Regions from separate parts of the Microbulbifer sp. CNSA002 genome, predicted to be linked through region 2. Evidence: predicted binding sites of a transcription regulator. Region 2 holds the regulator's gene; each other region holds the start of a gene.
The links. Region 2 encodes LexA, which represses DNA repair genes until DNA is damaged. Its sites were predicted from a motif close to ACTGTNTNTANANACAGT; they were not measured.
Positions count from the first base shown of each region.

Region 1 (3,115 bases), 2.0 Mb from region 2:
ACCGATGCCACGGGTGGGCGTATTCACTACCCGTTCAAACGCAGTATCATCATCGCGGTTGGTAATCAGGCGTAAATAAGACAGGGCATTCTTGATTTCCAGGCGCTCGTAGAAGCGCTGGCCGCCATAGATACGGTAGGGAACCTGCTCGCGCAAAAGCCCCTCTTCAAGTACCCGGGATTGGGCATTGGAACGGTAGAGGATGGCGATGCTGTCGCGGCGATTACCGTCGCGCACCCAGTCATTGATACGTTCGACAATAAAGCGCGATTCATCCTGTTCGTTGTAGGCCGCGTAGACGGCGATGGGCTCACCCTCTTCACCCTTGGTCCACAACTCCTTGCCTAGGCGACCACTGTTATTAGCGATCACCGCATTTGCCGCATTTAGAATGGTGGAGGTGGACCTGTAGTTCTGCTCCAGTCGCACCGTCTGCACTTCTCGTAAGTCTGTGGAAAAGTGCTGGATATTCTCGATCTTGGCACCGCGCCAACCGTAGATAGACTGGTCATCGTCACCCACGGCGGTGATATGGCACTGCTCACCGGCGAGTAAGCGCAACCAGGCATATTGAATCGTGTTGGTATCCTGGAACTCATCCACCAGGATATGGGGGAAGCGCCGGCGGTAGTGGGCCAGAATAGCGTCGTTATTGAGCCAGAGCTCGTGGGCGCGCAGCAGCAGCTCGCCGAAATCCACCAATCCACCGCGCTGACAGGCCTCTTCATAGGCGAAATAGATTCGCACCATGGTCTGCAACCAGGGATCGGCGCCGGCATTGATATATTGCGGACGCAGACCTTCATCTTTCTGCGCGCCAATCCACCACTGGGTTTCACGCGGTGACCACTTTTTATCATCCAGCCCCAGATCTGCCTGTACCCGCTTGATCAGGCGTAGCTGGTCGTCGGAATCCAGGATCTGGAAGTTCTGCGGCAACTTGGCTTCTTGCCAGTGAGCCTTGAGCAGGCGGTGAGCCAGGCCGTGGAAGGTGCCCACCCACATGCCAAAGGTATTCACCCCCAGCAGCTCTTCGATACGGGCGCGCATCTCGCGGGCCGCCTTGTTGGTAAAGGTTACCGCCATAATGGAGTAGGGCGAGGCGCCCTCCACCTGCATCAGCCAGGCGATGCGGTGTACCAGCACCCGGGTCTTGCCCGAGCCGGCACCGGCCAGAACCAATTGATTGCCGGGCGCGGCAGCTACTGCTTCGCGCTGGGCGTCGTTGAGGGGGTCTAAAATCTGAGATACGTCCATGGGCGAAGATTGTACCAGAGCTGATGCACAAGACCTGTGTAAATAAACAGGATTTTGCCCTGCCTGACAATGTAATGTCGCTCGCCAGCGGAGGGCACAGCGGCTAAACTGCGCCATCTGGCATAGAGAAGGAAGTCCTGTGAAACCGGCGGAAGTAACGCAACGAATCAGTGAACAACTGTCATCCATGCGCAAATCAGAGCGCAAGGTGGCGGAGTATATTCTCGCCAACCCCGATGAAATCATTCATATGCGCATCGTCGACCTGGCTACTGAAGCCCAGGTGAGTGAACCTACCGTGGTGCGCTTTTGTCGCGCCGTGGGCTGCTCCGGATTCCAGGAGTTCAAGCTGAACCTGGCGCAGCAGCTGGCTTCCAGCCCCAGCTTCGGCCAGATTGCGGTTACGGAAACGGATACCATTGCCGAGTACAAGCGCAAGGTTTTCGACTCCACGGTGGATACCCTGCTGAAAGTCCGCGATAGAATTGACGACCGTGCCCTCGAGGCCGCTGTCACTGCGATGGCCGCTTCCAAGCGGGTGGAATTCTTCGGTTTTGGCGCCTCCGGTGCCGTCGCCGCCGATGCCCAGCACAAGTTCTTCCGCCTGCAATTGGCCACCGCTGCTCACTCGGACCACCACATCCAGAATATGTCGGCCATGTCCATGCAAGCGGGGGATGTAGTAGTAGCTATCTCCCAGAGCGGTCGCACCAAGGCGCTACTTCGCTCCATGAGCATGGCAAAAGAGCAGGGCGCTCTGGTGGTTGGTTTGGCACCCAGCGGCTCGCCGGTGGCACAGCAAGCCAGCATCCCACTGGAAGTGGATGTAGAAGAGGATATTGAGATCTATACGCCGCTGTCCTCGCGCATCGCCCATCTGGTGGTAATCGATGTCCTCGCTATCGGCGTAGCCCAGCGCAAAGGTCCTCAGCTACAGGAGCACCTGTTGAAACTGAAACAGGGACTGTACACATTGCGGGAAGACAAGCACTAAACTCCCTGATATCCAAAGCGGGCAAGGGACAATGTGCCCGCCCGTTTCTACCAAAGCCATTTCCCGCCAATTGGGCTTTGCCGGGAAGATCCTTCCAGGCTGTACCTGAGCAACATAATGACATCCATCGCTTCTAACCCGGACGAGAAAGCCCCGCGCTGGCTAGTGGTGTGGCTGGCCGCACTCGTTTCTCTGACACCTTTTTCCATCGACAGCTACCTGCCGGCCATTCCGGCGATGGCGGCGGCCCTGGATACAGAAGTCGAGCGGATGCAGTACTCAGTGTCCAGTTTTCTGCTGGGCTTTGCCCTCGGACAACTATTTGGCGGACCATTATCAGATCGCTGGGGACGGCGCCTTGTAGGAACTATCGGCCTCAGTATCTATATAGCCAGCTCCCTGTTAGTCCTGTTTACCGACCATGTAGACCAACTGATTATCCTGCGCTTCTGCCAGGCAGTTGGCGGCGGCTTTGCCACAGTAATATGTGCTGCCATAGTGCGCGACCTACACAGTGGCCGTGAGGCGGCAAAAATTATTTCCCTGATTAGCACCATCATGCTGATTGCACCGCTGATCGCCCCGGTGATCGGCTCCGCACTGCTAGCCGTAGGCGGCTGGCAAAGTATTTTCGTCTTTTTGTTACTGTACGCTCTTGCAATGCTCGTACTAGTACAGTTGCTGCTACCGGAGACTGTCTCCCGCTTTACCCGCGCACGCCGCCAGATGATGCCGCTAAAGTCTCTCGTGGGCAGCTACGGCCAGGTTTTGCGCAATCCCCGCGCTATTGGGTTCCTGATTGCACAGGCCTGTGTCAGCGGTTCGATGTTTATCTACATCACCACCGCGCCCTTTGTGTTTATG
Region 1 covers NZ_CP172449.1:5,211,935-5,215,049, forward strand. Annotated here, with positions in the region: gene uvrD (DNA helicase II) at 1-1,257, opposite strand, end outside; gene hexR (transcriptional regulator HexR) at 1,445-2,251, shown strand; gene ACG1BZ_RS23100 (multidrug effflux MFS transporter) at 2,369-3,115, shown strand, end outside.
Region 1: a site for LexA is predicted at 1,291-1,308, ahead of uvrD (DNA helicase II). Genes of this name have one in related genera too.

Region 2 (3,115 bases):
GGCCTTTCTGGCAGAGCAGGCAGCCCAGCTTCAGTTGGGGTTCGAACCGGAGTCTCCGCAGTTGATAATTGATGCGCTGGGCGTTCAGGGTAGGGCTAGTGCAGAGGCCAATGAGCTGTCCGGCCTGGTCGGCGACCCGCAGAGTTGGTTATCCCATATGCTTTACGCCTGGGAAGAGCAGCAGAAAATATCTGTGGGTGCTGATGAAAAACAGCAACAGGTTAATTTAATCCCGCTACACAACGAAGTTGCCAAGCCCGAGTTTGCACCTTTGTCCAAAGAGTTGCTGCTTCAGTGGCATCGCTCGCTGAATGAATTGGTGGTGAGGCAGCGCGCTCACTTGGATGAGTGTTAACTAATACGCATATTCGACTTCGGTGAACTTCTGAATAGGTTCGTAATATTTCTGCGAATTTTGAAGGTTGTTGATATTAGGCGCACTTCTGCGGGAAACTCCGCTGTCCTTTGAGTGAGTCACAATAGAGTAGTTGTGGCCCACTCGACATAACCCGCAACCGGTGCAACGTGCAAAGCAATTCACTCTTCTCTTGTGATCTCTTGAGTGGTTTAGGTAATTCTTTGATATAGCGTACTGGCAATAGACTGCCTCGAAAGTCAGGAGCCAGAAGCCCTCAAATTGGATGAATGAAACTTATCGCAAGCCTGTGGTACACTGGGCGCAAACTGTTGTGCCGTGAAGGAAAAGCGAATGTCCTCCGAAACTTTTGAAATAATTGAGCTGGCTAATGGCGATGTAGCCTTGCGTCGTGCTGGCCACAAAGAGGACCCTTTGGTGAGCATTTCTTTTTCTGCGGAAAGCCTTCAGTTTTTGCGCAAGAACAAGGTTGCTGTGGCAAGGGCTATGTTGGAAGCGGGCATTGAAGCCGTACAAAATCTAGACGATCTTGAGGCTGGTTACTTCGAGGAAGAAGATGATTTAATGCCGGTAAATCATACTATCCACTAACGTCAGCGTTAGTTTGAGTTTTATCAACAGCGGCCAATGGCCGCTGTTGTCGTTTTTAGGGGTTTAAGGCGCTTGGCGAATGACCCCTACGGCTAATCCCTCAATCACAAAGTTCTTATCTCTCATATCGACTTGAATTAACTCAAAGTCATCATTTTCAGGTAGCAACTGAACGGTTGCCTGATTTCCCTTGCGGCGAAAGCGTTTCACAGTGACTTCGTCATCGATACGGGCAACGACGATTTGGCCATTGCGCACCTGCTCGGTCTTTTGCACTGCCAGCAAGTCTCCATCGAGAATGCCCGCATCTCGCATACTCATACCATGCACCCTCAACAAATAATCTGCGGGAGGATGGAAGAAGCTCGCGGGCAAGTCGCAATAATCTTCAATATGTTCGCTTGCGAGTATGGGATTCCCTGCAGCTACTCTACCCACAATCGGCAAGCCGGATTGGTGATCCGGAATTCGAATGCCTCGGGAAGCGCCGGCAACCATCTCAATGGCGCCTTTTCTGGCGAGCGCTTTCAGGTGTTCCTCGGCGGCATTGGGTGAGCGGAAGCCGAGCTCCTGGGCAATTTCTGCCCGCGTTGGCGGGTAGCCTGTTTCATCCAGGTAGGACTTGATCAGGTCGAGAACCTGGGACTGACGAGCGGTGAGATTGGTCATAGATTTACCTAGTTTTCTGTATTTATATACAGTTGCTGGAATTATATACAGATTTATTGTTCGCGCAATCCTCAGGTTTTAGTCTTTGTGAGCTGCTACATTGATGGAGAAAGCAAGGAGAGAAGAAAGCGTTGAAGGAACTGACAAAGAGGGAAAAATAATGTTGGATGCAAAAATGCCGGAAGCCTGGAGAGTGCTTCGTATTCAGTCTGAATTGGTAGATGGGATAGAGCGGCTGATAGCGTTAGGTGGTGCAGTGACAGTGTTTGGAGGGGCGAGATTTACAGAGGACAGTCCTGAATATCAGCAGGGGGTAAAGTTGGGAGAGTTGCTCGCGGCTGAAGGGATCCCCGTGATTACCGGTGGTGGGCCGGGGCTGATGGAGGCTTGTAACCGAGGGGCTTTCGGGCAGCCCGGCGCATCAATTGGGTTAAACATAGAGCTGCCTTTTGAACAGGCGGCAAATCCATATCAGGACATCAGTTTGAACTTCCGATACTTTTTTGTACGGAAATTTATGTTTGTAAAACACGCACTTGGATTCGTTGGACTTCCCGGTGGCTACGGCACGTTGGATGAGTTGTTTGAAGCTCTTACCTTGGTGCAAACGCAGAAAGTGCGGCGTTTCCCAATTGTGTTGGTAGGTAAGCGTTACTGGAGTGGGCTGTACGATTGGTTGGTAGATACAGTGTTAGAGCGCGATTGTATCGATGCCAGTGATCTAGACCTTTTTCATATCGTTGATAGTGTGGAGGAGGCTGCGGCCCTGATTATGAAATATATGCAGGTGAAAGAATAATTAATCGGGTGATCTTAAAATACCGAAAAAATTTTCAAAGTTATTTTTGTTAAAGCTACCCCCCGGACTAAAAGGCTATGCCGGCTGGTGGGGTGGCGTACTTGCACAAGTTGGCGGGAGATCAACTCCTGCAGTATTGATCTTACCGCCTGACATACATTTCCCTGTTATTTTTACTCTTGTACCTTGCTGAGTGGAGAGCTTAGCTGGCGGGCTCTAGATCAGTGAGAATATGCTACTCTGGCGTCGATTAAACGTATGTTTTAAATGGTGGTTTGATACTTATGAGCCAGATAGATACGGTCAGCCGGATACTCGATGCAGCGGAAGTGCTGTTTGCCGAACGGGGTTTTCCTGAAACCTCATTGAGAACAATTACCAGCACGGCCGGGGTTAATCTGGCGGCAGTTAACTACCATTTCGGCTCCAAGAAAGAATTGATACAGGCGGTATTTGAACGCTTTTTAACGCCTTTCACTAACGCTCTGGAAGAAGAGCTTGATCGCCGTATTGCCCTGGGGCAGCCCCTGGGGGTGGAGGAGCTGATCGAATGCCTGTATCGAGTTGGGTTGGGAAGCCTTGGGCTGGAGGGAAAGGATCCACAGCGATTTATGCGTCTTTTAGGATTGGCCTATACCCAGTTCCAGGGGCATTTGCGTCGATTTATCGTATCTCGATAC
Region 2 covers NZ_CP172449.1:3,256,647-3,259,761, reverse strand. Annotated here, with positions in the region: gene ACG1BZ_RS14495 (DUF6586 family protein) at 1-355, shown strand, start outside; gene ACG1BZ_RS14490 (hypothetical protein) at 710-967, shown strand; gene lexA (transcriptional repressor LexA) at 1,031-1,636, opposite strand; gene ACG1BZ_RS14480 (TIGR00730 family Rossman fold protein) at 1,797-2,435, shown strand; gene ACG1BZ_RS14475 (TetR/AcrR family transcriptional regulator) at 2,720-3,115, shown strand, end outside.

Region 3 (3,115 bases), 170 kb from region 2:
TAAACAGCGGCCTCACAAAAGGCAGCAGGATTACCTTCAAACAAAGATATAGTATGTGCACCGCATTTCTCTTGCCCAATGGTGTGTATAGAATTGACTCTCCACCAGAAAGTAAGTTCATCACAGGATCAAGGTGTAGCATACACCTCGAAGATGTAGGCAAAGTGCCCGAGAGCGTAGACCCAGAGCTTGTAGATTTAATTAAGCAAGTAAATGAATTGGATCAAATTAGGCCTTATGCCAAGTAATTGTTTAATAAAACGCGCAAGCGGGGCAAAGTGCTGCGTACTTCGCTTGGCATTATGTCTAAGGAAGTGATTAAGGGAAACTTGAGTAGAATAATTTTTTTCCTTTTGGGGATAATGATTTCATATGGCATTTCAGTTGTCTGGTGGAATGCGTGGATGTATAAAGAGGTAGTTGGTCCAGTTCCTTTCTTGAATTGGATGTTCTCGATTGATGGTGAAGCTTCATATTTTCTAACGGAGCTGGAAATGTTTGCGCACATATTATTCCTGTATTTAATTGGCTATTCCTTTTACTTCTTCGTAATCCTTAAGAAAGGTAGGTAATATATGCCTGTGAAACACATAACAAATTGCTGCATTCGACCACCTACACTCCACTCGCTTTGTACTGTACGCTAAGCTAGCACAATGCGGCTCTATTCCGGTGACGGCTGAGCAAGGCATTAACCAAAAAGATGAAGCATGATTTCTGAGAGAGAAAATACGATTATTGCAGCAGCATTTGAATACTGTATCGAAAAGTGGGACTCGGAATGTCCGACTTTGTTTGGCTTTGAGAAAGAAACGCTGGAATCGATAAACGCCGCTTGGCCACAAAGTATATCGGAGTGCTCATGTGAGTGTGCATTAGCCATAAATAGTTCATTCGGTGAAATCTTGTATGGAGCTTCTGCGCTAAACGTAACTAAGTTCCATTCTATCTTGGGTTTTGAGCGTAATGAGATTGAGGTGTTGTTTAAAGCCCTTCGGTCAGAATTGGAGCGTAAAATTGGTTAACAAGGCCAAGTGGCATTGACTCTCCGGGGCTGGACCTCGCTACGCTCAGTCGCTGTTGGGAGCGTTATCCCAACCTCTTCCAGAGTTGGTATCTACTCTCAATGACCGGATGAATATGCTTGCGAAAATTCTCCGGTAGTTGAGAATAAAGTCGAGCAATAAAAGGTGGGAATGGAATCTGTACAAAGTGGTGCAGATTCTCCGCCCCATACACTTCTGCCAAAGTAATCCCAACCGCCTCACACCATACCGGCAGCAGGTCCGCCGGAATTCTTTGTGCGCCCGTTTCCATTTTCGAAATTTGAGATGACACAAGCCCCTGCTGCCTTGCCAGCTGTGCAATCGTCATCCTCTCCCGTTTCCGTACGTTGCTCAGGAGATCGCCTCGTGATCCGGCCTCAAATATCGAGGTGCGTTTGGCGGCTTGTCGTCATAAGGCAATAAAGATGGCCGGTGTTAGGTGACACAAGATTGAGATAGGGCTAGCAGTTACAAGGAGTTGCGCATGCCTATAAAAGCGCAAGTGGAGCAATTGCAGCGGGTCGCAGGCCTGTGTGTGGCCCTGGAGCGGGTAACAGGCTGCCCTGATTTAGCGGGAATGGATGCCGTGTTAAAGCTGATAGGTGAGGAAGTGAGCACCACTATCCAAGGTGTTATCTATTCGGTTGAGTCAAAAGGAGGTGGCGGCGCCGAGATGGCTTGAGTACAAAAGTACCTGTGAGGCCCTGGAGTCACACTGGCTACTTGTCTTTAGTGGGTGCTCGCTAATACACTGTATAAAGATACAGTATATTGCTAGAGCACATGAAACTTTCCCCTCTATACGGCAGTGGCGTTAGCTGCGGCTTTCCTTCGCCAGCGGATGACCACAAAGAAGCGGCGCTGAGCCTGGATCAACACCTGATTACCAGCCCGGCGGCGACATTCCTTGCCCGCGCTAACGGCGACTCAATGCAGAACCTCGGCATCTTTGACCGGGACCTGCTGGTAGTCGACCGCTCACTAATACCAATCCACGGTGATGTGGTGGTTGTTGCCCTGGATGGACAGTTAACGTGCAAGGTGCTTGACCGCCAGCAGGGCCGACTGCTCTCAGCCAATGACAAATACGCACCGATTCCCATTTGGGAGGGGCAGGAGTTGATTGTTGAGGGGGTGGTAAAGGCTTCCGTTCGGTACCACCGGCCCTGCTGATGTTGGCGTTGGTTGATTGCAACAGCTGCTATGCCAGCTGCGAACAGATATTCCGCCCCGACTTGCGCGGACTCCCGGTGGTAGTCCTTTCCAATAATGATGGTTGCGTGGTGGCTCGCTCGAAAGAGGCCAAGGCGTTAGGTATTCCCGACTTGCAGCCGTTCTTCAAGATTGAGCACCTGCTGCGAAAGTATGGGGTAAAAATCTTTTCGAGTAATTACGCTCTCTATGGCGATATCTCCCATCGGGTAATGACAACGCTGAAGCAGTACAGCCCAGAGGTTGAGGTTTACAGCATCGACGAGATGTTTCTGGATCTACAAGGATTGCAAGAGTGTCTACTGGATTACGGCCAGCAGATCAGGCAAACCCTCTGGCGGGATATACGTATGCCGGTAGGGGTTGGCATCGCCCCGAGTAAAACCCTGGCCAAGCTGGCAAATAGAGCCGCCAAGAAGATCCCCAAGTGTCAGGGCGTCTGTGTCTTGGACTCCCCCGAAAAGTGGCAATGGCTGCAGCGACGCACTGAGGTGGGTGACGTGTGGGGCGTAGGCAGGCGCCTATCAAAGCGACTCGGGCACCTGGGTATCAAGACCGCCTATGACCTGGCACAAGCCAACCCGAAAATTCTACGCAGCCACACGAACGTAAACATTGAGCGCACGATAGAAGAGCTAAATGGCATTAGTTGCATAACCCTGGAAGAGCAGCCGCCAGCCAAGAAGCAGATCTATTGCACGCGCTCATTCGGCGAAAAGCTCACTGACCTCCAGCCGATACTACAGGCGGTCACCTTGTACGCGAGCAGGGCGGCGGAGAAGCTGCGGGCTCAGGATTCCTTGGTGAAGTCCGTCCATGTCTTCCTGCATACCTCACCCCATGAGCCGCACTACTAC
Region 3 covers NZ_CP172449.1:3,082,178-3,085,292, reverse strand. Annotated here, with positions in the region: gene ACG1BZ_RS13675 (hypothetical protein) at 1-248, shown strand, start outside; gene ACG1BZ_RS13670 (hypothetical protein) at 711-1,025, shown strand; gene ACG1BZ_RS13665 (XRE family transcriptional regulator) at 1,090-1,374, opposite strand; gene ACG1BZ_RS13660 (hypothetical protein) at 1,531-1,728, shown strand; gene ACG1BZ_RS13655 (LexA family protein) at 1,830-2,219, shown strand; gene ACG1BZ_RS13650 (Y-family DNA polymerase) at 2,219-3,115, shown strand, end outside.
Region 3: a site for LexA is predicted at 1,797-1,814, ahead of ACG1BZ_RS13655 (LexA family protein). Genes of this name have one in related genera too.

Region 4 (3,115 bases), 630 kb from region 2:
TATAAGCCCGATTAATTGCCGTCCAGCGCCCAGCTAATCGCATCTGTGGGGAAGCCCCGGTAAGCCAGGTATCGCTGGCGCCGCGCTCGCTCCTTCATCCACTGATCCCGTGGAAGCTCTGCGCTCATAGGGGCCCGGTATTTTCTCTGAAGCATCTCCGCAGCTAACTCAAACCAATCCACTTCCAACTGATCCAGCGCCTGGGCAATTAGTTCACCGCGCACGCCGCGCTGCTGTAGCTCCTGGCGAATACGCATCGGCCCCTGACCGCGCTGGACACGGGAGCGGGCAAAAACTTCGGCAAAGCGTTGATCGGATTGATAGTTGAGTTCGTGTAGGCGCTCAAAAAGCGTGTCGAAATCGGCGCTGGGGAATTTTGCCGCGAGCTTTTGCCTCAATTCATGGCGGGAGTGCTCGCGGCGGGTCAACAGCTCAAGCGCCGCGCTGAAAAGCGCTTGAGCTGGATCAACGGAAAAATCCGCTTTTGAGTACGGCATTTACTCTTCCGGTAATTCCGCAGCCTCTTCAGGGGTCGCAGGCACTAAATCACCGAGCAGCTGCGCACGCAACTGGCCTTCAATCTCGTTGCGAATATCGGGGTTATCGCGCAGGAACTTGGTAGCGTTCGCCTTGCCCTGGCCAATCTTGTCGCCCTTGTAGCTGTACCAAGCCCCCGCTTTATCCACCAGCCCCATCTTCACGCCGTAATCGACGATTTCACCAATCATGTTAATGCCTTCGCCATACATGATCTGGAACTCGGTCTGCTTAAACGGAGGAGCTACCTTGTTCTTAACCACTTTCACTCGGGTTTCGTTACCCACCACCTCATCGCCATCCTTAACGGAACCGATACGACGGATATCCAAGCGCACAGAAGAGTAGAACTTGAGGGCATTACCACCAGTGGTGGTTTCAGGGCTGCCGAACATAACACCGATCTTCATGCGAATCTGGTTAATGAAGATTGCCAGGGTGTTGGTGTTCTTGATATTACCAGTGAGCTTACGCAGAGCCTGGGACATCAAACGAGCCTGCAAGCCCACGTGGGAATCACCCATCTCACCTTCGATCTCAGCGCGCGGGGTCAGGGCCGCAACGGAGTCCACTACCAGCACATCAACGGCACCGGAGCGCACTAGCATATCGGCAACTTCCAGAGCCTGCTCACCGGTATCCGGCTGGGATACGATCAACTCATCGACGTTGACACCCAGTTTTTCAGCATAGATAGGGTCGAGGGCGTGCTCAGCATCTACGAAAGCACAAGTACCACCATTGCGCTGGGCCTCGGCAATCACCTGCAAGGTGAGGGTGGTTTTACCGGAGGATTCTGGTCCATAGATTTCAACGATACGGCCACGCGGCAAGCCGCCTATACCCAGGGCCACATCCAAGCCGAGGGAGCCGGTGGAGATCGCAGGAATACGCTCGCGCTCCTTGTCTCCCATACGCATCACAGTGCCTTTACCGAACTGACGTTCAATCTGAGATAGCGCCGCTTTTAATGCCTTGTCTTTATTGGAATCCATGACCATTCCCGTATTTCTGAGCTGAATTGAGTGGTGGCAAGCTTAACGAAGGATTACTGTATAGGCAACCAGTAATTCCTCATACTGAGTACCAGCTTCAGGCTGAGCGAGCCTCGCTTCAAAAAGAAGTCTGAAGCTGGAGCAAACGAACAAAGATTGACCCGGCGGACAGGTTCAAACCGGGTGCTCACGGACAACCTTTAACATTCCCTTCAGCGCCTCAACGACCGTCTGCGATTGCACCTCTGCCCGGTTACCACTGAACAGAAAACACTTCGCATCAATCTGCACTGGCTCTTGCCCCTCCGCATGGGCCCAGGCGATCCAAACTGTACCTACCGGCTTCTCGGCAGTGCCACCATCAGGCCCTGCGATACCACTGACCGCAACGGCGAGATTGGCATCCATCATCGCCAGAACCCCACAAGCCATCTGCCGGACGACCGGCTCACTCACTGCCCCAAACTGCTTGAGATCATTGCTGTCGACACCCAGAACACCGTTCTTGATACGATTCGCATAGCTCACGATCGATCCATCAAACCAATTCGAAGCACCCGCTATAGAGGTAATAGCCGCCGCAATCGCACCACCGGTGCAAGATTCTGCCGACGTCACACGCCAATCTCTCTTTTCCAGCTCCCCGCCCAACTCTCTGGCAAGCTCAATTATCTCTCTGTATTCCACCGTTTCTTCCTATTCAACCGCTCCTGGGCCACAACCAAATATTACAGCACAGAAGTGGGCTCTTATTCTGGGTGCCGACCTGCAGCAAGCTTACAAATTCCACTTTAAGTAAGCTGCCCCATACCAAATATACAACCGCCTCTCAGTGGTGAAGCCACAACCCCTTCAAAAAATCAATCCACGCCGGCTGCACACCGGCGCCGGCACCAAAAGATAAATCTCACGCTGTCGAAGCGCTCGCAAGCGGCGGCAGCACTCTAGAAAATAAAACTACCTATGGGAGCCAGGCTGCCAATTCTAATTTCCGCCGCCGGCCCACCTTCAAATTAGAATTTAAATTTTAAAAGGGGTCTTAAATCAGCAAATAATTTCAAGCGGGCAATCCAATAAGCAACAGCAAATTTAAAAATAAAAACGTAAACAATGTAAAAACACATTAATACACACTGGCTGATTCTAATTTTAAAGCAGAAAAATTTTGTATATGCGATAAGTTGGACCAGTCTCACGATAAAGGGCCCGGGCTTTCCCTATGCAACAATCGGCTTTTTGTTAGTCTGTTACTGCTGTACTGAATATATAAATATCACAATAAAAAAGCAGATAAATCCCCAAGCCCAACAAGTATTAATCATCGTGGCAGATCACCGCCATTATAAAAATACAATGAAGTTGGCACCCCCATAGATAATTAAAGAAAGACAAAATCATGAATTTAAAAAAATCAGCGATCGCGGCTGCTATTGTAGGCGCCTGTGTGTCCTCACTTGCCAATTCAAAAACTTTGGTCTGGGAAGATAATTTCGACGGCGACAGTATTGATAAGTCCGTTTGGACTTACGATGTGGGCAATTCAGGCTGGGGTAACAATGAGCTGCAAACCTACACCGACGATA
Region 4 covers NZ_CP172449.1:3,884,348-3,887,462, forward strand. Annotated here, with positions in the region: gene ACG1BZ_RS17185 (regulatory protein RecX) at 12-497, opposite strand; gene recA (recombinase RecA) at 498-1,532, opposite strand; gene ACG1BZ_RS17195 (CinA family protein) at 1,707-2,219, opposite strand; gene ACG1BZ_RS17200 (family 16 glycosylhydrolase) at 2,929-3,115, shown strand, end outside.
Region 4: a site for LexA is predicted at 1,588-1,605, ahead of recA (recombinase RecA). Genes of this name have one in related genera too.